DNA from 2 places in the Streptomyces sp. NPDC001231 genome. Region 2 is predicted to be linked to the other one. Evidence: predicted binding sites of a transcription regulator. Region 2 holds the regulator's gene; the other holds the start of a gene.

Region 1 (10,720 bases), on a different contig from region 2:
GGGTGCCGGTGAGGATGAGCGTCGAGACCGGCATCGCGAACGCCGCCGTCGGCAGGATGACCGCGAGCAGGCTGTCGTAGAGGTTCAGCTTGGCGATCATCAGGTAGAGCGGGACGACGACCGCCTGGGCCGGGATCGCGACGCCGAGCAGGAACATGCGGAAGGCCGCGCCCGACCAGAAGCTGCGGGTGCGGACGGCGACGTAGGCGAGCGGGACGCACAGTACGAGGACGATGGCCACCACCGCCGCCGCGACGGTCACCGTGTTGGCGAGGAGGTGGCCGAAGCCGCTGTGCAGGACGGTGTTGTAGTTCTCCAGGGTCGGGTGCTCGGGCGGGTCGAGGGCGTTGCCCAGAGCCTCGTCCTGCCGGGTCAGCGAGGTCGAGATCATCGCGTAGATCGGGATGATCACGATGATCAGCCAGACGACCGAGCCGAGGCCGGCCAGCGGGTTCGGGCGCCTGGTCCAGTGGCGGCGGCGGTGCGTGGGGGCCGCGGTCACCGGCGTCCGGGGGGTGCGCAGCGGACGGCGCGGCAGCGTATCGTGTGACACTTCGTCACATTCCTTCCCTGGTGCTGCGCATGGCGCCGAAGCCGGTCAGCCGGACCAGCAGCAGCGACAGCGCGGTGGCGGCCACGACGAGGAAGGACGCGATGGCGCTCGCGTAGCCGAAGTCGTAGCTCTTGAAGCCCGCCTCGTACATCAGGTACGGCAGGATCGCGGTGTCCGTGCCGGGGCCGCCCTGGGTCAGGATCAGGACGGTCTCGAAGTACGTGAGCGAGCCGACGATCATCAGCACGCTGGACGTGGTCGCCGTGTTGCGCAGCTGGGGCAGGGTGATCGAGAAGAACTGGCGGTAGCGGCCGGCGCCGTCGATGGCCGCGGCCTGGTAGAGGACCTCGGGGATCTGCCGCGCCCCGCCCTGGTAGATCAGGGTGTGGAAGGGGATGAACTGCCAGCCGCCGACGAAGACGATCGCCAGGAAGGCGCCGGACGTCGAGCCGAACGTGTCCCCGCGGATGATGCCGAAGTTCGGGTCGAGCAGGGAGTAGAAGAGCAGTGCGATCGCCGTGGAGGACAGCAGGAACGGCGTGAAGAAGATCGCGGACAGCACCGCCCGGTTGCGCTGGCGGCCCGCCGCCCAGACGCCCAGCAGCAGCGAGACCACCGTCTGGAAGGTCCAGCTGACCACGGTGAGCAGCACGGTCACCGTGATGGACTGGGTCAGGCGCGGGTCGTGGAGCAGTTTCTGCCAGTTGGCCAGGCCCGCCGGTTCGGGGTCGCCCAGGCCGTTCCACTTGGTGAAGGACAGGTAGAAGGCCAGGACCATCGGGGCGATGGCGAAGAAGGCGAAGAACAGAACGCCGGGCAGGGCCCAGGCGGCGTGCGGGCGACCGGCCCGCACGCCCTTCCCGGGCCTGCCCTTCGTCCTGGTGGAGACCGTCGAACTCACTTCAGCCCCTGGAGCGCGGTGACGAACTGGCTCGGGCTCGACTTGCCCACGAACAGCTTGTTGATCTCGGTGAGCATCGGCGTGGAGATGTTCGGGTCGACTGCCTGGTCCCAGCTCAGGGTGAAGGCGGGGGCCTGCTGCACCATCGAGTACTGGAACTTGGCGAACTCGGGGTTGGGGGAGGCGTCCAGCAGGTTGGCCGCGTTGGACGTGGTCGGGATGTCGCCGTTGGCGATCAGGTCCTTGGCGTACTGCTCGGAGGCGCACTCCTTCAGGAAGGCGATCGCCGCGTCCTTGTTGGACGTACGGGCGTTCACCGACCAGTAGTTGGTCGGGTTGCCGACCACGTTGCGGATGTCGCCGGCGCCGCCGTCGTACTTCGGGAACGCGCACCAGCCCAGGCTCTTCTTGGCGAAGTCCGGGAACTCGCCGAGCTGCGTGGAGTACTCCCACGAGCCCATCAGGTGCATGGCCGCCTTGCCCTTGGCGAAGACCGCCGGCGCGCCCTTGTTGGTGTACGCCACCGAGCTGAAGCCCTTGCCGAAGGCGCCGTCGTCGATGAGCTGCTTGACCGTCTCGGCGGCCTTGAGGACGGCCGGGTCGCCCCAGCCGGAGGAGTCGCCGTTCTTGATCTTCTCGAAGACCTCGGGGCCGCCGATGCGGTCGACCAGGTACTCCAGCCACATCAGTTCCGGCCAGATGTCGGCGCCGCCGAGCGCGAACGGGGTGATCTTCGCCTTCTTCAGCTTGGCGTTGATGTCGAGCAGCTGGTCCCAGGTGGTGGGCGGCTGGAGCTTGTGCTCGGCGAAGATGGCCTTGTTGTAGAAGAGCATCACCGGCTGCATGCCGCGCATCGGGATACCGAAGTTGCGTCCGCTGAGCGCGCCGGCCGCGAGCACGGAGGGCAGGAAGCCGTCCTTGAGGACCGGGTCGGACTCGATGGTGTCGGTGAGGTCGATCAGCTGGCCCGCGTCCTTGTACGCCTTGATGGAGCCGCCGCCCCAGTTGAAGAACACGTCCGGGGCGTGGGGCGAGCCCATCGCGGTGCGCAGCTTGGCCGGGTAGTCCGAGCCGGGCACCTTCTCCAGCTTGATCCTGCCCTTCGCCTTCTTGGCCGCGGCGGAGGCGTTGAACCGGGTGACGGCCGCGGTCTGCACCTTCACGGCGTCGTCGCCGTACACCATCGCCGTGATCGTGCCGCCCGAGCTGCCGGAGCCGCCGCCGGAGCCGCAGGCGGTAAGTCCGGCGGCCGAGATGAGGGTGGTGGCGCCGGCGCCGAGAAACCAGCGCCTGCTGTAGGACTCCATGTGACGGCACCTCTCACGAATGTCGTGTTCCGAATGTTCGTCTGGCCGAACTGTTCGAATGGCCGAATGTTTCGTATGGCACTTCGAATGTTCCGGGAACCTAAAGCGGTCGAGGGGGTTCGTCAAGAGGTCTCGCAGAGATACGATCGCGGCCATGAAGCCGACGAAGACCGCAGGAACGCAGACCGCCACGCTCGCCGAGATTGCCCGCGAGGCCGGTGTGTCGGCTCCGACTGTTTCGAAGGTTCTCAACGGTCGTGCCGACGTCGCCCCGACCACCCGCTCCCGGGTCGAGGAGCTGCTGCGGGCGCACGGCTACCGGCGCCGGCGGGCTGAGGCGACCCGCTCGCCGCTGATCGACCTGGTCTTCCACGAGCTGGAGAGCGCCTGGGCGATGGAGGTCATCCGGGGCGTGGAGAACGTGGCGCGGGACGCGGGGCTGAGCGTCGTGCTCTCCGAGAGCGCGGGCCGGCTCACTCCCGGGCGGACCTGGGCCGACCAGGTCGCGGCCCGCCGGCCGCACGGCGTGGTCCTGGTGCTGTCCGGGCTCGACGAGTCCCAGCGGGCGCTGCTGACCAGCCGTTCCATCCCGTTCGTGGTGATGGACCCGGCCGGTGACCCGGGCGCCGACGTGCCCTCGATCGGCGCCACCAACTGGCAGGGCGGGCTGGCCGCCACCCGGCACCTGGTGGAGCTCGGGCACACCCGGATCGGCGCGATCAGCGGGCCGTCCCGGATGATGTGCAGCCGCGCCCGGGTGGACGGCTACCGGGCCGCGCTGGAGACGGCCGGGCTGCCGGTGGACCCGTCGCTGATCGTGACCGGCGACTTCCACCACGAGGCCGGCTACCGGCTGGGCCTGAAGCTGCTGCGCCGCGAGGACCGGCCGACCGCCGTCTTCGCGGGCAACGACCTCCAGGCGCTCGGCGTGTACGAGGCGGCGCGCGAACTGGGCCTGCGCGTCCCGGAGGACCTGAGCGTGGTCGGCTTCGACGACCTGCCGGTGGCGCGCTGGGTCGGGCCGCCGCTGACAACCGTGCGCCAGCCGCTGACGGAGATGGCCGAGGCGGCGGCGAAGCTGGTGCTGGACCTCGGGCGCGAGGAGGACTCGCCGGTGGCGACCCGGGTGGAGCTGGCCACGAGCCTGGTGGTGCGCAGCAGTACGGCGGCGCCCGCGAAGTGAAGCTCAAGTCCCGAAAGTTTCGGGGAAGATGAGATTTTCCGAAGAAATCGGTCGTGGGTGCCTCCCACCGTCGGGCTCCTCATGAGTCGGACGTATGTTCCTCCCCGTGAGGGGACACAACAGGGGACATGACAGGGGACAGGGCGACAGCGACAGCGGGGACGCGGGCGGAGGGGCCGGCCGGCGGTCACGGGCCCTGAAGGCCGTGGGCCTCGGCCTGTCGGGCGTCCTGGTGCTGGGCGTCGCGGCGGCGGGCTTCGCGTACTGGCACCTGAACCAGAACATCAAGAGCGTCGACATCAACAGCGCGCTCGGGGACGACCGCCCGCCCGGGTCGCGTACGGGACCGTCGGTCGACACGGCCGCCCTGCCCAGGGGGGCCCTCAACATCCTGGTCCTCGGCTCGGACTCGCGCAGTGGCGAGCAGAACGAGGAACTCGGCGGCGGCGACAGCGAGGGCGCACGCTCCGACACCGCGATGATCGTGCACATCGACGCCGGCCGGACCTCGGCCACCGTGGTGAGCATCCCGCGCGACACGCTGGTGACCCGCCCGTCCTGCCCGCTGGAGTCCGGCGGTTCCACGGCGGTGGCGAACTACACCATGTTCAACAGCGCGTACTCGGTGGGCGGACCGGTGTGCGCGGTCAAGACGGTCGAGACGCTCACCGGCATCCGCATGGACCACTACATCGAGATCGACTTCTCCGGCTTCGCGAAACTGGTGGACGCGATGGGCGGGGTCACCGTCACCACCGAGCTGGACATCGACGACGACAAGAGCCATCTGCACCTGAAGGCCGGCACCCACCATCTGAACGGCACCGAGGCCCTGGCCCTGGCCCGCACCCGGTACGGCGTGGGCGACGGCAGCGACCTGGGCCGCATAGGCCTCCAGCAGACGCTGGTCAAGGCGCTGCTGGAGGAGATCTCCGACTCCGGCCTGCTGGACGACCCCGCCGGGCTCTACCGGGTCGCCGACGCGGTGACCGGCAGCCTGACCACCGACACCGGCCTCGACTCGCTGGGCGAACTGACGACCCTCGGCGAGAGCCTGAAGGGCCTGTCGGCGCAGAACGTGAAGACGGTGACCATGCCGGTGGTGACGGCCCCGTGGAACCCCAACCGGGTGGTGGCGCAGGAACCGGACGCGGGCGAACTGTGGACGTCGCTGCGGTGAGCCGGTGAGCGGCGTCAGCCCGCCGGGTGGCCGAGCAGCATGGTGGGCGCCCCGGCGACCCGGGTGAGGAACACCGTCGCCGCGTTCCTGCCGTGCGGCTTCGGCAGGACCTTCCTGCGCAGTTCCTCCGGTTCGACCGCCGAGCCCCGCTTCTTCACGGTCAGCGCGCCCACCTCGCGCTCCCGCAGCAGGGCCTTCAGCCTCTTGACGTTGAAGGGGAGCCGGTCGGTGATCTCGTAGGCGGTGGCGTACGGGGTGGGGCGGAGTTCGTCGGCGGTCACGTACGCGATGGTCGCGTCGATCAGGCCGCCGTCGAGTTCCCGGGCGGCCTCGGCCACCAGGTGGGCACGGATCACGGCGCCGTCGGGCTCGTACAGGTAGCGGCCCGGGGTGCGGACCGGGGGGTCGGGCAGGCCGCGGCCGCGCAGGGTGCGCGGGCCGGGCAGCAGGGTGGCCCGGATGAGGCCCGGCTCGGTGCCGAACCACAGCACCGCCTCCTTCACGTCCCCGCCGTCGGAGATCCACTCGGCCTCGGCCTGCGTCGGGATCAGCTCGTGCGGGATGCCGGGGGCGATCTTCAGGGCCGCGCGGGGCGCCCGGAGCGCGGCGCCGACCGCCCAGGACAGCGGCGGCGAGTACGCCTCGGGGTCGAAGACGCGCCCGCCCGCGGCGCGGCCGCCACCCCGCCCTCCGCCCGCTCTGCGGGCCGGATCCACGAACACCGCGTCGTACGAGGCCGTGTCGACCTCCGTGACGTCCGCCTCCCGTACCTCGATCAGGTCCGCCACCCCGAGCGCCTCGGCGTTCGCGCGGGCCGCGGCGGCGGTCAGCGGGTCCCGGTCCACGGCCAGGACCCGGATCCCGGCGCGGGCGAGGGCGATCGCGTCGCCGCCGATCCCGCAGCACAGGTCCGCGACCGAGGCCACCCCCGACTCCCGCAGCCGGCCCGCCCGGTACGCCGCCACACTCGCCCGCGTCGACTGCTCCACCCCGTTCGGCGTGAAGAACATCCGCCCCGCGTCCTCGGCCCCGAACTTCGCGGCCGCCCGCTGCCGCAGCCGGGCCTGGCCGAGCGCCGCCGACACCAGTTCGGCGGGGTGCTCACGGCGCAGCCGGGTGGCGACCGCGAGTTCGTCGGCGGGTGGGGTGCCGCGCACCTCGTCGAGGAGGGCGCGGCCCTCGGGGGTGAGCAGCGAGGCGAAGGCGTGGAGGTGGTCGTTCACCGGCTCATTGTGGGCCAGTCGGTGGACGGTGTGCCTCCGGCCGCGGTGTCGTCCCGGCTTCCGGGTGGTGGCCTGCGAGGATCCGGCGCCATGAGGTCAGTAGTACAAAATGACAAAAAGGGTCCTGAAAGGGTGCCGAGTCGCGGGACCCGGATCCGCGGCGGGCTCGCGGTGCTCGCCGTCGCCGCCCTCGCCTCCGGCTGCGGGCAGCCGGAGGCGCAGGTGCGCCCGGCTCCCGGCCAGCAGCGCCCCCGGGCGCACCCCGCCCCCGCTGCCGCCCCCGGCTCCTTCGGCGACCGCCTGCACACCTCCTACGCGCAGCGGGTGGCCACCGCCAAGCGCTGGAGTCTGGAGCGGGTCCCGCTGATCCCCCCGCAGCCGCCCACGACGAAGTCGAAGGCCACCGCCCGCGCCGGTTTCGAGGTGAAACACCAGAAGGACTGGAACCTGCCCCCGGTCTTCACCACGGTCCCCACCAAGGACAAGGTCGTCTTCCTCACCATCGACGACGGAGCGGAGAAGGACCCGGAGTTCCTGCGGATGATGCGGGACCTGAAGATCCCGTACACCGCGTTCCTCACCGACGACCTCATCAAGGGCGACTACGGCTACTTCTGGAAGGTGCAGGGCTCCGGGGTCACCCTCAACAACCACACCCTGCACCACCGTTACCTGCCTGCCTTGTCCTACGAAGAGCAGAAGCGCGAGATCTGCGGCATGCAGGACATCATGGAGGAGCGGTTCGGCAAGCGCCCGAAGATGTTCCGCCCGCCCTACGGCAACTACAACCAGGACACCCTGCGCGCCGCCAAGTCCTGCGGCATCGAGTACGCGCCCCTCTGGAACGAGGAGGTCTACGTCGACCACTGGGAGTTCCGCGAGGACGGCCGGCGGTTGCGGCCCGGCGACATCGTGCTCACCCACTTCCGGGGCCGCAGCGAGTGGAACGGCACGATGGCCGACGACATGCGCCGGTTCCTGAACAAGGTCACGGCCGACGGGTACGCGGTGGCCCGGCTGGAGGACTACCTGTGAGACCGCGGCCCGTCCGGCCGCGGCACCTGGCCGTGGCCCTGCTCGCCGCCTCGCTGCTGACCGGCTGTGCCACGTCCGTCGACCCCATCGAGCGGCTCGGCCGCAAGGCGGCGCAGGGCGTACGGTCGCAGAGCCCGACGGCCGACCAGGCCTACCGGCGCTGGGGGCTCAGGGCACCGCTCGCCGCGCCGCCGAAGCCGCCGGCCCGTCCGCCGCGGCTCGCCGGCGCCGCCCCGTCCGCCGGCCTGCCCGAGGTCGTGGACCGCGTCGCGACCTCCGACCCGGTCGTCTTCCTCACCTACGACGACGGCGCGGAGAAGGATCCGCGGTTCGTCGACATGGTCCGTGAACTGCGGCTGCCGGTCAGCATGTTCCTCACGGACAGTGTCGTCGGGCCGGGGTACGGGCACTTCGCGCGCCTGATGTCGGTCGGCGCGGACCTCCAGAACCACACCCTGGACCACCCCTCGCTGCGCGGCCTGCCCTACGCGGGCCAGCGCGCCGAGATCTGCGGCCAGCGGGACAAGATCCGCTCCCGCTTCGGCGTCAGCCCCCGCCTCTTCCGCCCGCCCTACGGCAGGTACGACACGACGACCCTGCGCGCCGCCGCCGACTGCGGGGTCTCGGCGGTCGCCCTGTGGCGGGGCGTCACGACCGACACCGGCCTGCGCTTCAGGCACGGCCCCCACGAACTGCGCCCCGGCGACATCCTCCTCGTCGCCTCGGACGACGACGACCTCGACGGCCCGCCCCTGCGTGACCGCACGACCCGCCTGCTCCGCCGAATCCAGAAGAAGGGCCTGACGGTGGGCCGGCTGCAGGACTATCTCTGAGCTGCGGCGGGACTGTCTCCGGGCTGAGATTCTCGGCCGAGTCCGGCATCAAGCAGCCCGTCCGGCGCTTGAGGGCGAGGCCGTCCAGGCCGAAGGCGGGGGTCTGGGGGCGGCAGCCCCAGGGCGCTCGCACAGGCCCACAGCACCTTGAACAGACGTTCGCCAAACCGCACCCCACCCCCGACGCGCCACGAGGCAATTGGCACTCCGCTTGACCGAGTGCTAACGACGGTCATAGTCTCAGGTCTGGCACTCCCCCCTGGAGAGTGCCAACAAAGCGACGGGCAGGTCCGGCACCCGCGACGACGGATCGACCTGGTCGCCACCTCAGACAGTTAACCCCGTGAGATCTCCGAAGGGGGAGGTCGGATCGTGACGACCGCCAGCACCAAGGTTGCCATCAAGCCGCTCGAGGACCGCATCGTGGTCCAGCCGCTGGACGCCGAGCAGACCACGGCCTCTGGCCTGGTCATCCCGGACACCGCCAAGGAGAAGCCCCAGGAGGGCGTCGTCCTGGCCGTGGGCCCGGGCCGCTTCGAGGACGGCAACCGTCTTCCGCTCGATGTGAAGGTCGGCGACGTCGTGCTCTACAGCAAGTACGGCGGCACCGAGGTGAAGTACAACAACGAGGAGTACCTCGTCCTCTCGGCTCGCGACGTCCTCGCGATCATCGAGAAGTAGTTCACCCGCTTCTTCACGAAGCCGAAGCAATTCTGCTTGAGCTGCGCCCCTGGCCCCCCGCGACCGATAAGAAGCCGGGCGCCCGGGGCGCAGTGTCTTACCACCAGATTTCGAGAGGGCTCCCGCTGCCATGGCGAAGATCCTGAAGTTCGACGAGGACGCCCGTCGCGCCCTCGAGCGCGGCGTCAACAAGCTCGCCGACACGGTCAAGGTGACGATCGGCCCCAAGGGCCGCAACGTCGTCATCGACAAGAAGTTCGGCGCGCCCACCATCACCAACGACGGCGTCACCATCGCCCGTGAGGTCGAGATCGAGGACCCGTACGAGAACCTCGGCGCCCAGCTGGTGAAGGAGGTGGCGACCAAGACCAACGACATCGCGGGTGACGGCACCACCACCGCCACCGTGCTCGCCCAGGCGCTCGTGCGCGAGGGCCTGAAGAACGTCGCCGCGGGTGCCTCCCCGGCCGCGTTGAAGAAGGGCATCGACGCCGCGGTCAAGGCCGTCTCCGACGACCTGCACGCCTCGGCCCGCCCGATCGACGAGAAGTCCGACATCGCCGCCGTCGCCGCGCTGTCCGCCCAGGACCAGCAGGTCGGCGAGCTCATCGCCGAGGCGATGGACAAGGTCGGCAAGGACGGCGTCATCACCGTCGAGGAGTCCAACACCTTCGGTCTGGAGCTGGACTTCACCGAGGGCATGGCCTTCGACAAGGGCTACCTGTCCCCGTACTTCGTCACGGACCAGGAGCGTATGGAGGCCGTCCTCGACGACCCGTACATCCTGATCCACCAGGGCAAGATCTCCGCCATCGCGGACATGCTCCCGCTCCTCGAGAAGATCATTCAGGGCAACGCCTCGAAGCCGCTGCTGATCATCGCCGAGGACGTCGACGGCGAGGCCCTGTCGACCCTGGTCGTCAACAAGATCCGCGGCACGTTCAACGCCGTGGCCGTCAAGGCCCCCGGCTTCGGCGACCGCCGCAAGGCGATGCTCCAGGACATGGCGGTCCTCACCGGCGCCACCGTCATCTCCGAGGAGGTCGGCCTCAAGCTCGACCAGGCCGGTCTGGACGTCCTCGGCTCCGCCCGCCGCGTCACCGTCACCAAGGACGACACCACGATCGTCGACGGCGCCGGCAAGAAGGAGGACGTGGAGGGCCGCGTCTCCCAGATCAAGGCCGAGATCGAGAACACCGACTCCGACTGGGACCGCGAGAAGCTCCAGGAGCGCCTCGCGAAGCTGGCCGGCGGCGTGTGCGTGATCAAGGTCGGCGCCGCCACCGAGGTGGAGCTGAAGGAGAAGAAGCACCGTCTGGAGGACGCCATCTCCGCGACCCGCGCCGCGGTCGAGGAGGGCATCGTCTCCGGTGGTGGCTCCGCGCTCGTCCACGCCGTGAAGGTCCTGGAGGGCAACCTCGACAAGACCGGCGACGAGGCCACGGGTGTCGCGGTCGTCCGCCGCGCCGCCGTCGAGCCGCTGCGCTGGATCGCCGAGAACGCCGGCCTCGAGGGCTACGTCATCGTCTCCAAGGTGGCGGAGCTGGAGAAGGGCAGCGGCTACAACGCCGCCACCGGCGAGTACGGCGACCTGATCAAGGCCGGCGTCATCGACCCGGTCAAGGTCACCCGCTCCGCCCTGGAGAACGCCGCCTCCATCGCCTCCCTCCTGCTCACGACCGAGACCCTGGTCGTCGAGAAGAAGGAAGAGGAAGAGCCGGCCGCCGCGGGCCACGGCCACGGCCACGCCCACTGAACGCTCCGCTGAGCTGAGCCGAACCACCGGTGCCCGGTGCCCCTTCGAGGGTGCCGGGCACCGGTGCG
Region 2 (10,720 bases):
CGCACAGACCCTGATCGAGAACCGTCCGCCGTCCGTGGCGGCCCTCTTCCTGGAGCGTGTGGCGGCGACACCGGACGCCGAGGCCTACCGCTACCCCGTACCCGCGGCCTCCGGCGAGGGCCCGGACGACTGGAAGTCGCTGAGCTGGGCGCAGTCCGCCGAGCGGGTCTACGCGATCGCGGCCGGACTCATCGAACTGGGCGTGCGGCCGGAGGAGCGGGTCGCGCTCGCCTCCGCCACCCGTGTGGAGTGGCTGCTGGCCGACCTCGGCATCATGTGCGCGGGCGCGGCCACGACCACCGTCTACCCGCAGACCAGCGCCGGCGAGTCGGCCTTCATCCTCTCCGACTCCCAGAGCCGGGTGCTCATCGCGGAGAACGCCGAGCAGCTGGCCAAGGCCGAGGAGAAGCGCGCCGAGCTGCCCGAGCTGCACCACGTCGTCGTCATCGACGCGGACGGCGTCGAGACCGGCGAACGGGTGCTCAGCCTGGCCGAGCTGGAGCGGCGCGGCGCCGCGTACCTGGACGAGCACCCCGAGCTGATCAAGGAGCGGGTCGGCGCGATCACCAAGGACCAGCTCGCCACCCTCATCTACACCTCCGGCACCACCGGCCGCCCCAAGGGCGTCCGGCTGCCGCACGACAACTGGTCGTACATGGCCAAGGCCATCGCCGCCACCGGGCTGGTCGGCGCCGACGACGTGCAGTACCTGTGGCTGCCGCTCGCGCACGTCTTCGGCAAGGTCCTCACCTCCGGCCAGATCGAGGTCGGGCACGTCACCGCCGTGGACGGGCGCGTGGACAAGATCATCGAGAATCTCCCGGTCGTCCAGCCGACCTACATGGCGGCCGTCCCGCGCATCTTCGAGAAGGTCTACAACGGCGTCGCCGCCAAGGCCCGCGCAGGCGGCCCGGCCAAGTACAAGATCTTCCAGTGGGCCGCCGAGGTCGCCCGCGAGTACGCCAAGGTCACCCAGGACAACTTCAAGCGCACCGGCACCCGCTCCGCGCCCTTCGGCCTGGCCGCCAAGCACAAGGTCGCCGACGCGCTCGTCTACGCCAAGATCCGCGAGGCCTTCGGCGGCCGGCTGCGCGCCTGCATCTCGGGCAGCGCCGCCCTCGCCCCGGAGATCGGCTACTTCTTCGCAGGCGCCGGCATCCACATCCTGGAGGGCTACGGTCTCACCGAGTCCTCCGCCGCCTCCTTCGTCAACCCCGGCGAGGCCTACCGCACCGGTACGGTCGGCAAGCCGCTGTCCGGCACCGAGGTGCGCATCGCGGACGACGGCGAGATCCTGCTGCGCGGCCCCGGCATCATGGAGGGCTACCACAAGCTGCCCGAACAGACCGCCGAGGTGCTGGAGGCCGACGGCTGGTTCCACACCGGCGACATCGGCGAGCTCTCCCCGGACGGCTATCTGCGCATCACCGACCGCAAGAAGGACCTCATCAAGACCTCCGGCGGCAAGTACATCGCGCCCGCCGAGGTCGAGGGCCAGTTCAAGGCGGTGTGCCCGTACGTCTCCAACATCCTGGTGCACGGCGCCGACCGGAACTTCTGCACCGCGCTGATCGCCCTCGACGAGCCGGCGATCCTGGAGTGGGCCAAGGAGAACGGCCTGGAGGGCAGGCCGTACGCCGAGGTCGTCGCCGCGCCGCGGACGGTCGAGATGGTCGACGGCTACGTCAGGCAGCTCAACGCGGGCCTGCAGCGCTGGCAGACCGTCAAGAAGTTCCGCCTGCTGCCGCGCGACCTCGACGTCGAGCACGGCGAGATCACCCCGAGCCTGAAGCTGAAGCGGCCCGTGGTGGAGCGGGAGTACAGGCATCTGATCGACGAGATGTACGCGGGCGCGCGTGAGGCGTGATCACTGAGCCGGCCCGGCCGGTGAACTCCCCGCGCTCCTCGGGGGCGCGGGGACGATCACGAATACGTTCACGGGCGCTCGGATCTGTCCGTCTTTGATCACTCCGGTAGCGCAGTTCTCGTGGTTCTCATGCAAGGCGGCACACTTCGGTAACTCCTTGCTTATGGACGCAGTCGGTCTGTCACCCTGTCGGCATCGACCGAACCGATTCGTCCGGACCGCCCGGGGAGCCGCAGATGGGGGTCATTCCCACGCAGCGGGAGACCGCCTCCCGTGCCTCCGAGGTACCCGTGCACGCGTCCGGCACGGCCGCGCACGCCGCGGGGGCATGCCCGCGGACGCACGCGACACTGCCCGGGGGCTCCCTCGCGCCCGGCGCCGCCCGCGCGCGGCTGCGCGCCGCGCTGACCGAGTGGACGGACCTCGGGTTCGAGATCGGCGAGCGACTGGCCGAGGACGCCCTGATCGTGGTCAGCGAACTGGTCACCAACGCCGTCGTGCACGCGGGCACCGACGTCGAGCTGACCTGCCGGCTGGAGCCGGAGACCGGCGCCTGCGTGGTCGAGGTGTGCGACCACCACCCCTCGCGGGCCCTCCGCGACCACGGCTCCGGGGAACCGCACGAAACCCCGGAGTACGGCCGCGGCCTGCGGCTCGTCGCGACGCTCTGCGAGGCGTGGGGCGTCACCTACCGGGCCGGCGCCAAGACGGTGTGGGCGCGGCTGCCCGCCGAGGCCGGCCCGGCGGAGGAGGACGAGGACGCGGCGTACGGCGTGGAACGCGGGCTCGGCACCGCCGAGGTCCTCGCGCCCGCGCCCCAGGGCGCCGGGCGGGACCGGGACTGGCTGGGGCGCGGCGCGCTGTCCTTCCTCGCGGAGGCCTCCGACCTGCTCGCCGGACAGCTCGACGAGGACCTGGTCGCCTCGCTCACCGGACAGCTGCTCGTACCCCGGCTGGCCGACTGGTGCGCGGTGTGGCTGGAGGACGAGTCCACCGGCCGGTGGGGACCCTCGCGCTGGAGCGGAGCCGAGGGCGGCGGAGGCTGGAACGACGGGACCGGCGCGGCCGGGCCGCGGCTCGCCCGTGTCTGGCACGGCAGCGAGGGCCGGATCGAGGAACTGCGCCGAGTCCTGGAGAAGGACCCGCCGCGCCCCACCGACGGCCTGCGGTCCGGGCCCGCCGCCCATCCCTGGCCCGGGGAGGCACTCGGCCCGCACGCGGCCCACGGCGCGGCGCTGGCGTACCGCCTGATCGCAGGCGGCCGTCCGCTGGGCACGCTGGTCATCGGGCGGACCGGGCTGCTCCGCTTCCCCGACGAGGTCACCGGGCTGATCGAGGACCTCAGCCGCCGGGTCGCCCTCGCCATCGGCGCGGCCCGGCAGTACGCCCGCCAGGCCACCATCAGCGCCGTGCTCCAGCGCGGCCTGCTGCCCGGCGCGGTGGCCGAGATCCCCGGTCTGCGCAGCGCGCTGGTGTACGAGCCGTGCGACAAGGGCGGCCCGAGCGGTGACTTCTACGACCTCTTCCCGGCCGGCCACGGCCGCTGGTGCTTCGCCGTCGGCGACGTGCAGGGCAAGGGTCCCGAGGCCGCCGTCGTCATCGGGCTCGCCCGCCCCTGGCTGCGGCTGCTGGCCCGCGAGGGCTACGGCGTCGCCGACGTCCTGGACCGCCTCAACCAGCTCCTCCTCGACGACGCCACCGAGGCCTCCGACGCCGCCGCGCGCGCCCTGGTGGCGGCCGGCGGACGCACCCCGGTCCCCGTCGACACCCAGACCCGGTTCCTGTCCCTGCTGTACGGCGAGCTGGTCCCCTTCGACGGCGGCGTGCGCTGCACCCTCGCCTCCGCCGGGCACCCGCTGCCGCTGGTCCTCGGGCGCGAGGGCGGCGTCCGCACGGTGGCCCGGCCGCAGGCGCTGCTCGGGGTGATCGAGGACGAGACGTACGCCTGCGAGACCTTCGAGCTGCGGCCGGGTGACACCCTGCTGTGTGTCACCGACGGCGTCACCGAGCGGCGCTCCGGCTCCCGCCAGTTCGACGACGGCGACGGCCTCGCCACGGCCCTCGCCGGCTGCGCCGGGCTCGACGCGGAACCGATCGCCGAGCGCATCCGCCGACTCGTGCACGACTTCGGCACGGGCCCACCGGAGGACGACCTGGCCCTGCTGGTACTCCAGGCCGAATGCGACTAGCGCACCGCACCGCCCACCCTGGCCCCAGTTCTGCGGGCCGGGCTTCTTTCGTGGTGCTGGACAATGGGAGGTATGCCTTCCGCACTTCCCGATGGTGAGTCCGTTCCCGATGACGGTGCGCTGCCCGTGGACGCGCTCGCCGGGGCGGCCGACCGGCCCCTCGGGTTCTATCTGCACGTCCCCTACTGCGCGACCCGCTGCGGCTACTGCGACTTCAACACGTACACCGCCACCGAGCTGCGCGGCACCGGCGGGGTGCTCGCCTCCCGTGACAACTACGCCGGGACGCTGACCGACGAGGTCCGCCTCGCCCGCAAGGTGCTCGGCGACGACCCGCGCGAGGTCCGCACGGTCTTCGTCGGCGGCGGCACGCCCACGCTGCTGGCCGCGGACGACCTGGTGCGGATGCTGGGGGCGATCCGCGACGAGTTCGGCCTCGCGGCCGACGCCGAGATCACGACGGAGGCCAACCCGGATTCGGTCGACCCCGCCTACCTGGCCACGCTCCGCGAGGGCGGCTTCAACCGGATCTCCTTCGGCATGCAGAGCGCCCGGCAGCACGTGCTCAGGATCCTCGACCGCACGCACACGCCCGGCCGCCCCGAGGCCTGTGTGGGCGAGGCCCGCGCCGCCGGCTTCGAGCACGTCAACCTCGACCTGATCTACGGCACCCCAGGCGAGTCCGACGACGACTGGCGGGCCTCGCTGGACGCGGCCCTCGGCGCCGGCCCCGACCACGTCTCGGCGTACGCCCTGATCGTGGAGGAGGGCACCCAGCTCGCCCGTCGGATCCGGCGCGGGGAGATCCCGATGACGGACGACGACGTGCACGCCGACCGCTACCTGATCGCCGAGGAGACGCTGACCGCGGCGGGCTTCGAGTGGTACGAGGTGTCCAACTGGGCCACCTCGGAAGCCGGCCGCTGCCTGCACAACGAGCTGTACTGGCGCGGCGCCGACTGGTGGGGCGCGGGACCCGGCGCGCACAGCCACGTGGGGGGCGTGCGCTGGTGGAACGTGAAGCATCCGGGGGCGTACGCGGCAGCCCTGGCGGCAGGCCGCTCCCCGGGCGCCGGCCGGGAACTCCTTACGGAGGAGGACCGCCGGGTGGAGCGCATCCTGCTGGAACTGCGGCTGCGGGAGGGCGTCCCGCTGGACCTGCTGCGCCCGGACGGCCTCGCCGCGTCCCGGCGCGCGCTGTCCGACGGGCTGCTCCAGGAAGGGCCGTACGAGGCGGGGCGTGCCGTGCTCACCCTGCGGGGCCGGCTGCTGGCGGACGCGGTGGTGCGGGATCTGGTGGATTGATCACTCCACAAGGGACAGCAGAGGACGAAGTTCGGCGATCCGCTGACACTCGATGCCCTCGGTATCGAACTCGACACCAGCCGATTCGGCACGTTGCCCGACGTCAAGCCCCACCGCTGGCCGTTGCCGTGACGAAATCGATCAGCTCCTCCACCCGCCCGAGCAGCTCCGGCTCCAGGTCCTTGTAGGACCGCACGTGGGACAGGATCCGCTGCCAGGCCGCGCCCGTGTTCTCCGGCCAGCCCAGGGCGCGGCACACACCCGTCTTCCAGTCCTGGCCGCGCGGGACGCGGGGCCAGGACCCGATCCCGAGCGAGGAGGGCTTCACGGCCTCCCAGACGTCGATGTAGGGGTGGCCGACCACCAGCGCGTGCTCGCTGGTCACCGACTCGGCGATGCGCCACTCCTTGCTGCCGGGCACCAGGTGGTCCACGAGGACGCCGAGGCGGGCGTCCGGACCGGGCGCGAACGCCTCGACGATCGCCGGCAGGTCGTCCACGCCCTCCAGGTACTCCACGACCACGCCCTCGACGCGCAGGTCGTCGCCCCACACCTTCTCGACCAGTTCGGCGTCGTGCCGGCCCTCGACGTAGATGCGCCCGGCGCGGGCCACGCGCGCGCGTGCCTCGGGCACGGCGACCGAACCGGATGCCGTACGGGTGGGCCGTACCGGGCCGGACGACGGCTTCACCAGGGTGACCACCCGGCCCTCCAGCAGGAAGCCGCGGGGCGCGAGCGGGAACACCCGGTGCTTGCCGAAACGGTCCTCCAGTGTCACCGTGCCCGCCTCGCAGCGGATCACCGCCCCGCAGAAGCCGGTCCCGGGCTCCTCCACGACCAGACCCGGCTCGGCGGGAACCTCCGGCACGGGCCGGGGCTTCTTCCAGGGCGGAGTGAGGTCGGGCGAATACTGGCGCATTCGAGTGACGATATGGACAGGCCCGAGTCCGATCAGGACGACACGCCGAAGCGCGCGGCCAGGGCGTCCCGCTGGGCGCGGACGAAGGCGGCGTCCACCACCGCTCCGTGACCGGGAACGTACAGAGCGTCCTCGCCGCCGAGCGCCAGCAGCCGGTCGAGGGCGGCGGGCCACCGGGACGGCACGGCGTCCGGGCCCGCCTGGGGCTCGCCGGACTCCTCGACCAGGTCCCCGCAGAACACCACGGTCGGGTCGCCCGGCACCACCACCGCGAGATCGTGCGTGGAGTGCGCCGGGCCCATGTTCGCCAGCAGCACCTCCCGCCCGCCACCGAGCCGGAGGGTGAGCCGGTCGCGGACCTCGCGGCCGGGCCGTACCAGGGCGTCCGCCGCCTCCTCGGCCGCCTTGGCGTCCAGCCCCTGGCGCACCGCGTCCCCGCGCAGCTCAGCGCGCTCACCGCTGTCACCGAACACCGCGTCCGCGCCCTCGGCGGCGAAGATCTCCGCGCCGTCGAACTCCGCCGCCCCGAAGATGTGGTCGAAGTGGGGGTGGGTGAGCGCGAGATGTGTCACATCACCACCGGCGAGCGCCCGCGCCCACGCACGCAACCGTGCGCCCTCCGCGTGGCTCGAACCCGCGTCGACCATCAGCGCGGCGCCCTCCCCGACGACCAGCCCGGCCGTGCAGTCCCATCCGGGCAGGCGGCACCGCCCCACCCCGTCCGCCAGCCGTTCCCATTCCAGTTCTTCCCGAGGGGCTTCCCGCGCATCCGTCATGGGGCGACGCTAGCGGTGATGCCTGCCGGGTACGACATCCCGGCCGATCCCGGGTGATCCCGGTCCCGACCTCGTAGTCCGTCGCGGCCCGGCCTTGCCGGGGGCGTACCCGGCGGCCGTACACTGGGCCGGGTAGAGCTGGCACTCGTATGCGCAGAGTGCCAGGCGGGTGGCCGAGGAACGACCCTGGAGGTGTGCGCGATGCTCAGCGAGCGGCGGCTTCAGGTGCTGCGCGCCATCGTCCAGGACTACGTCGGCACCGAGGAGCCGGTGGGCTCCAAGGCCCTCACCGAGCGGCACAGCCTGGGCGTCTCACCGGCCACGGTCCGCAACGACATGGCGGCCCTGGAGGACGAGGGCTACATCGCCCAGCCGCACACCAGTGCCGGCCGTATCCCCACCGACAAGGGGTACCGCCTGTTCGTCGACAAGCTGGCCGAGGTCAAGCCGATGACCGCGCCCGAGCGGCGTGCCATCCAGAACTTCCTCGACGGCGCCGTCGACCTCGACGACGTGGTGGCCCGCACGGTACGGCTGCTCGCCCAGCTGACCCGGCAGGTCGCCGTCGTGCAGTACCCGTCGCTGACCCGTTCGACCGTGCGGCACGTGGAGCTGCTTGCCCTCGCGCCCGCGCGCGTGATGCTCGTGCTGATCACGGACACCGGCCGGGTCGAGCAGCGGATGGTCGACTGCCCGGCGCCCTTCGGGGAGACCTCCCTGGCCGATCTGCGGGCGCGGCTGAACAGCCGGGTCGCGGGCCGCCGTTTCACGGACGTCCCGCACCTCGTGGAGGACCTGCCCGACGGCTTCGACGTCGAGGACCGGGGTACGGTCTCGACCGTGCTGTCCACCCTCCTGGAGACGCTCGTCGAGGAGAACGAGGAGCGGCTGGTCATCGGCGGCACCGCCAACCTCACCCGCTTCGCGCACGACTTCCCGCTCACGATCCGGCCCGTTCTGGAGGCGCTGGAGGAGCAGGTCGTGATGCTGAGGCTGCTCGGTGAGACGCAGAATCCGGGCATGACCGTGCGCATCGGTCACGAGAACGCCCACGAAGGACTCAACTCCACGTCCATCGTGTCGGTCGGCTACGGTTCGGGCGGCGAGGCAGTGGCCAAGCTCGGCGTGGTCGGACCGACCCGCATGGATTACCCGGGAACGATGGGAGCGGTACGCGCAGTGGCACGGTACGTCGGACAGATCCTGGCGGAGTCGTAGGTGGCCACGGACTACTACGCCGTTCTCGGCGTGCGCCGTGACGCGTCGCAGGAAGAGATCAAGAAGGCCTTCCGGCGGCTCGCGCGCGAGCTGCACCCGGACGTCAACCCGGATCCGAAGACCCAGGAGCGGTTCAAGGAGATCAACGCCGCCTACGAGGTGCTCTCCGACCCGCAGAAGAAGCAGGTCTACGATCTCGGCGGCGACCCCCTCTCGCAGGCCGGCGCGGCCGGCGCGAGCGGCTTCGGGGCCGGTTCCTTCGGGAACTTCTCCGACATCATGGACGCCTTCTTCGGCACGGCGTCGCAGCGCGGACCGCGTTCGCGCACGCGCCGGGGCCAGGACGCGATGATCCGGCTCGAGGTCGAGCTGGACGAGGCGGCCTTCGGTACCACGAAGGACATCCAGGTCGACACGGCCGTCGTCTGCAACACGTGCAGCGGCGAGGGCGCGGCCCCGGGCACCACCGCGCAGACATGTGACATGTGCCGCGGCCGGGGTGAGGTCTCGCAGGTCACCCGGTCCTTCCTGGGCCAGGTCATGACGTCGCGTCCGTGCCCCCAGTGCCAGGGCTTCGGCACGGTGGTGCCCACCCCGTGCCCGGAGTGCGCCGGCGACGGCCGCATCCGCGCCCGCCGCACCCTGACCGTGAAGATCCCGGCCGGTGTGGACAACGGCACGCGCATCCAGCTCGCGGGCGAGGGCGAGGTCGGCCCCGGCGGCGGCCCGGCCGGCGACCTGTACGTCGAGATCCACGAGCTGCCGCACTCGACCTTCCAGCGGCGCGGCGACGACCTGCACTGCACGGTCACCATCCCGATGACCGCGGCGGCCCTCGGCACCAAGGTGCCGCTGGAGACCCTGGACGGCCTGGAGGAGGTCGACATCCGCCCGGGCACCCAGTCCGGCCAGTCGATCCCGCTGCACGGCCGGGGCGTCACGCACCTGCGCGGCGGCGGCCGGGGCGACCTCATCGTCCACGTCGAGGTCCAGACCCCGACCAAGCTCGACCCCGAGCAGGAACGCCTGCTGCGCGAGCTCTCCAAGCTGCGCGGCGAGGAACGCCCACAGGGGCAGTTCCAGCCGGGGCAGCAAGGTCTGTTCTCGCGGTTGAAGGACGCGTTCAACGGTCGTTGAGGCGGGGCTGGGGTCGGCCGGGGGTCCCCGGGGGTTGTCCCCCGGGCAGGCACGGTCAGCCGGGGCAGCAAGGTCTGTTCTCGCGGTTGAAGGACGCGTTCAACGGTCGTTGAGGCGGGGCCGGGGTCGGCCGGGTTCGGTGGTTGGGTCGGAAGGGATTCCTCCGGCATATGTCGGAGGTCGCCCGGATTCGGACCCGTCAGGAGGACGTGACAACATGCCGTCATGTCCTCCGCACTGACCGATCTCTTCCCGCACCCGATCGTGCAGGCGCCGATGGCGGGCGGTCCCGCGGTGCCGCCGCTCGCCGCGGCGGTGTCCGATGCCGGCGGACTGGGATTCCTCGCCGCCGGTTACAAGACCGCCGACGGCATGTACCAGGAGATCAAGCAGCTGCGCGGACTGACCGGCCGCCCCTTCGGCGTCAACGTGTTCATGCCGCAGCCGGAGAGCGCCGAGACCGGCGCCGTCGACCTCTACGCCCACCAGCTCGCCGGCGAGCCCGGCTGGTACGAGACCGAACTCGGCGACCCGGAGTCCGGACGCGACGACGGCTACGACGCCAAGCTCGCCGTGCTCCTGGACGACCCGGTGCCGGTCGTCTCCTTCCACTTCGGCGTGCCCGCCCGCGAGGTCGTGGACTCCCTGCACCGGGTCGGCACCTTCGTCCTCGCCACCGCCACCACCACCGAGGAGGCGCTCGCCGTGGACCGCTCGGGCGCGGACGCGGTGATCGCCCAGGGCGTGGAGGCCGGCGGCCACCAGGGCACCCATCGCGACCTGCCGGAACAGAGCGGCGCCGGGATCGGCGTGCTCTCGCTCGTCGCACAGATCCGTGAGGCGGTCGCCCTGCCGATCATCGCCACGGGCGGCATCATGCGCGGCAGCCAGATCGCCGCCGTGCTCGCGGCGGGCGCCAGTGCCGCCCAGCTCGGCACGGCCTTCCTCGCCACCCCCGAGTCCGGCGCGCACGAGCTGCACAAGCAGGCCCTCACCGACCCGGTGTTCCCGCGTACGGAGCTGACCCGGGCCTTCTCCGGGCGGCCGGGCCGCGGACTGGTCAACCGCTTCATGCGGGAGCACGGCCCGTACGCGCCCGCCGCCTACCCGGAGGTCCACCACCTCACCGCGCCGCTGCGCAAGGCGGCCGCCAAGGCGAAGGACGCGCAGGGCATGGCGCTGTGGGCGGGCCAGGGCCACCGGATGGCCCGCGAGCTGCCCGCCGGGCAGTTGGTGGAGGTGCTGCTCGCCGAACTCGACGCCGCACGGGCGGCACTGGCGGCCGGGTATGCGGCAGGAGGTGACGTGC

What was found. The regulator HrcA, encoded in region 2, represses chaperone genes, less so after heat shock. The targets are predictions, from matches to a motif close to TTNGCACTCNGNNNNNCNGAGTGCNAA.
Region 1: groES (co-chaperone GroES) is a predicted target of HrcA. The motif match lies at 8,415-8,441, and genes of this name have one in related genera.

What each region holds. Positions count from the first base shown of each region.
Region 1 covers NZ_JBIAXS010000032.1:72,113-82,832, reverse strand. Annotated here, with positions in the region: gene ACFY3J_RS31600 (carbohydrate ABC transporter permease) at 1-553, opposite strand, end outside; gene ACFY3J_RS31595 (carbohydrate ABC transporter permease) at 558-1,454, opposite strand; gene ACFY3J_RS31590 (ABC transporter substrate-binding protein) at 1,451-2,761, opposite strand; gene ACFY3J_RS31585 (LacI family DNA-binding transcriptional regulator) at 2,916-3,944, shown strand; gene ACFY3J_RS31580 (LCP family protein) at 4,039-5,124, shown strand; gene ACFY3J_RS31575 (methyltransferase domain-containing protein) at 5,139-6,347, opposite strand; gene ACFY3J_RS31570 (polysaccharide deacetylase family protein) at 6,438-7,382, shown strand; gene ACFY3J_RS31565 (polysaccharide deacetylase family protein) at 7,379-8,215, shown strand; gene groES (co-chaperone GroES) at 8,588-8,896, shown strand; gene groL (chaperonin GroEL) at 9,027-10,652, shown strand.
Region 2 covers NZ_JBIAXS010000001.1:233,315-244,034, reverse strand. Annotated here, with positions in the region: gene ACFY3J_RS01135 (AMP-dependent synthetase/ligase) at 1-1,867, shown strand, start outside; gene ACFY3J_RS01130 (SpoIIE family protein phosphatase) at 2,104-4,056, shown strand; gene hemW (radical SAM family heme chaperone HemW) at 4,129-5,361, shown strand; gene ACFY3J_RS01120 (DUF3097 domain-containing protein) at 5,465-6,280, opposite strand; gene ACFY3J_RS01115 (MBL fold metallo-hydrolase) at 6,313-7,056, opposite strand; gene hrcA (heat-inducible transcriptional repressor HrcA) at 7,258-8,274, shown strand; gene dnaJ (molecular chaperone DnaJ) at 8,275-9,411, shown strand; gene ACFY3J_RS01100 (nitronate monooxygenase) at 9,637-10,720, shown strand, end outside.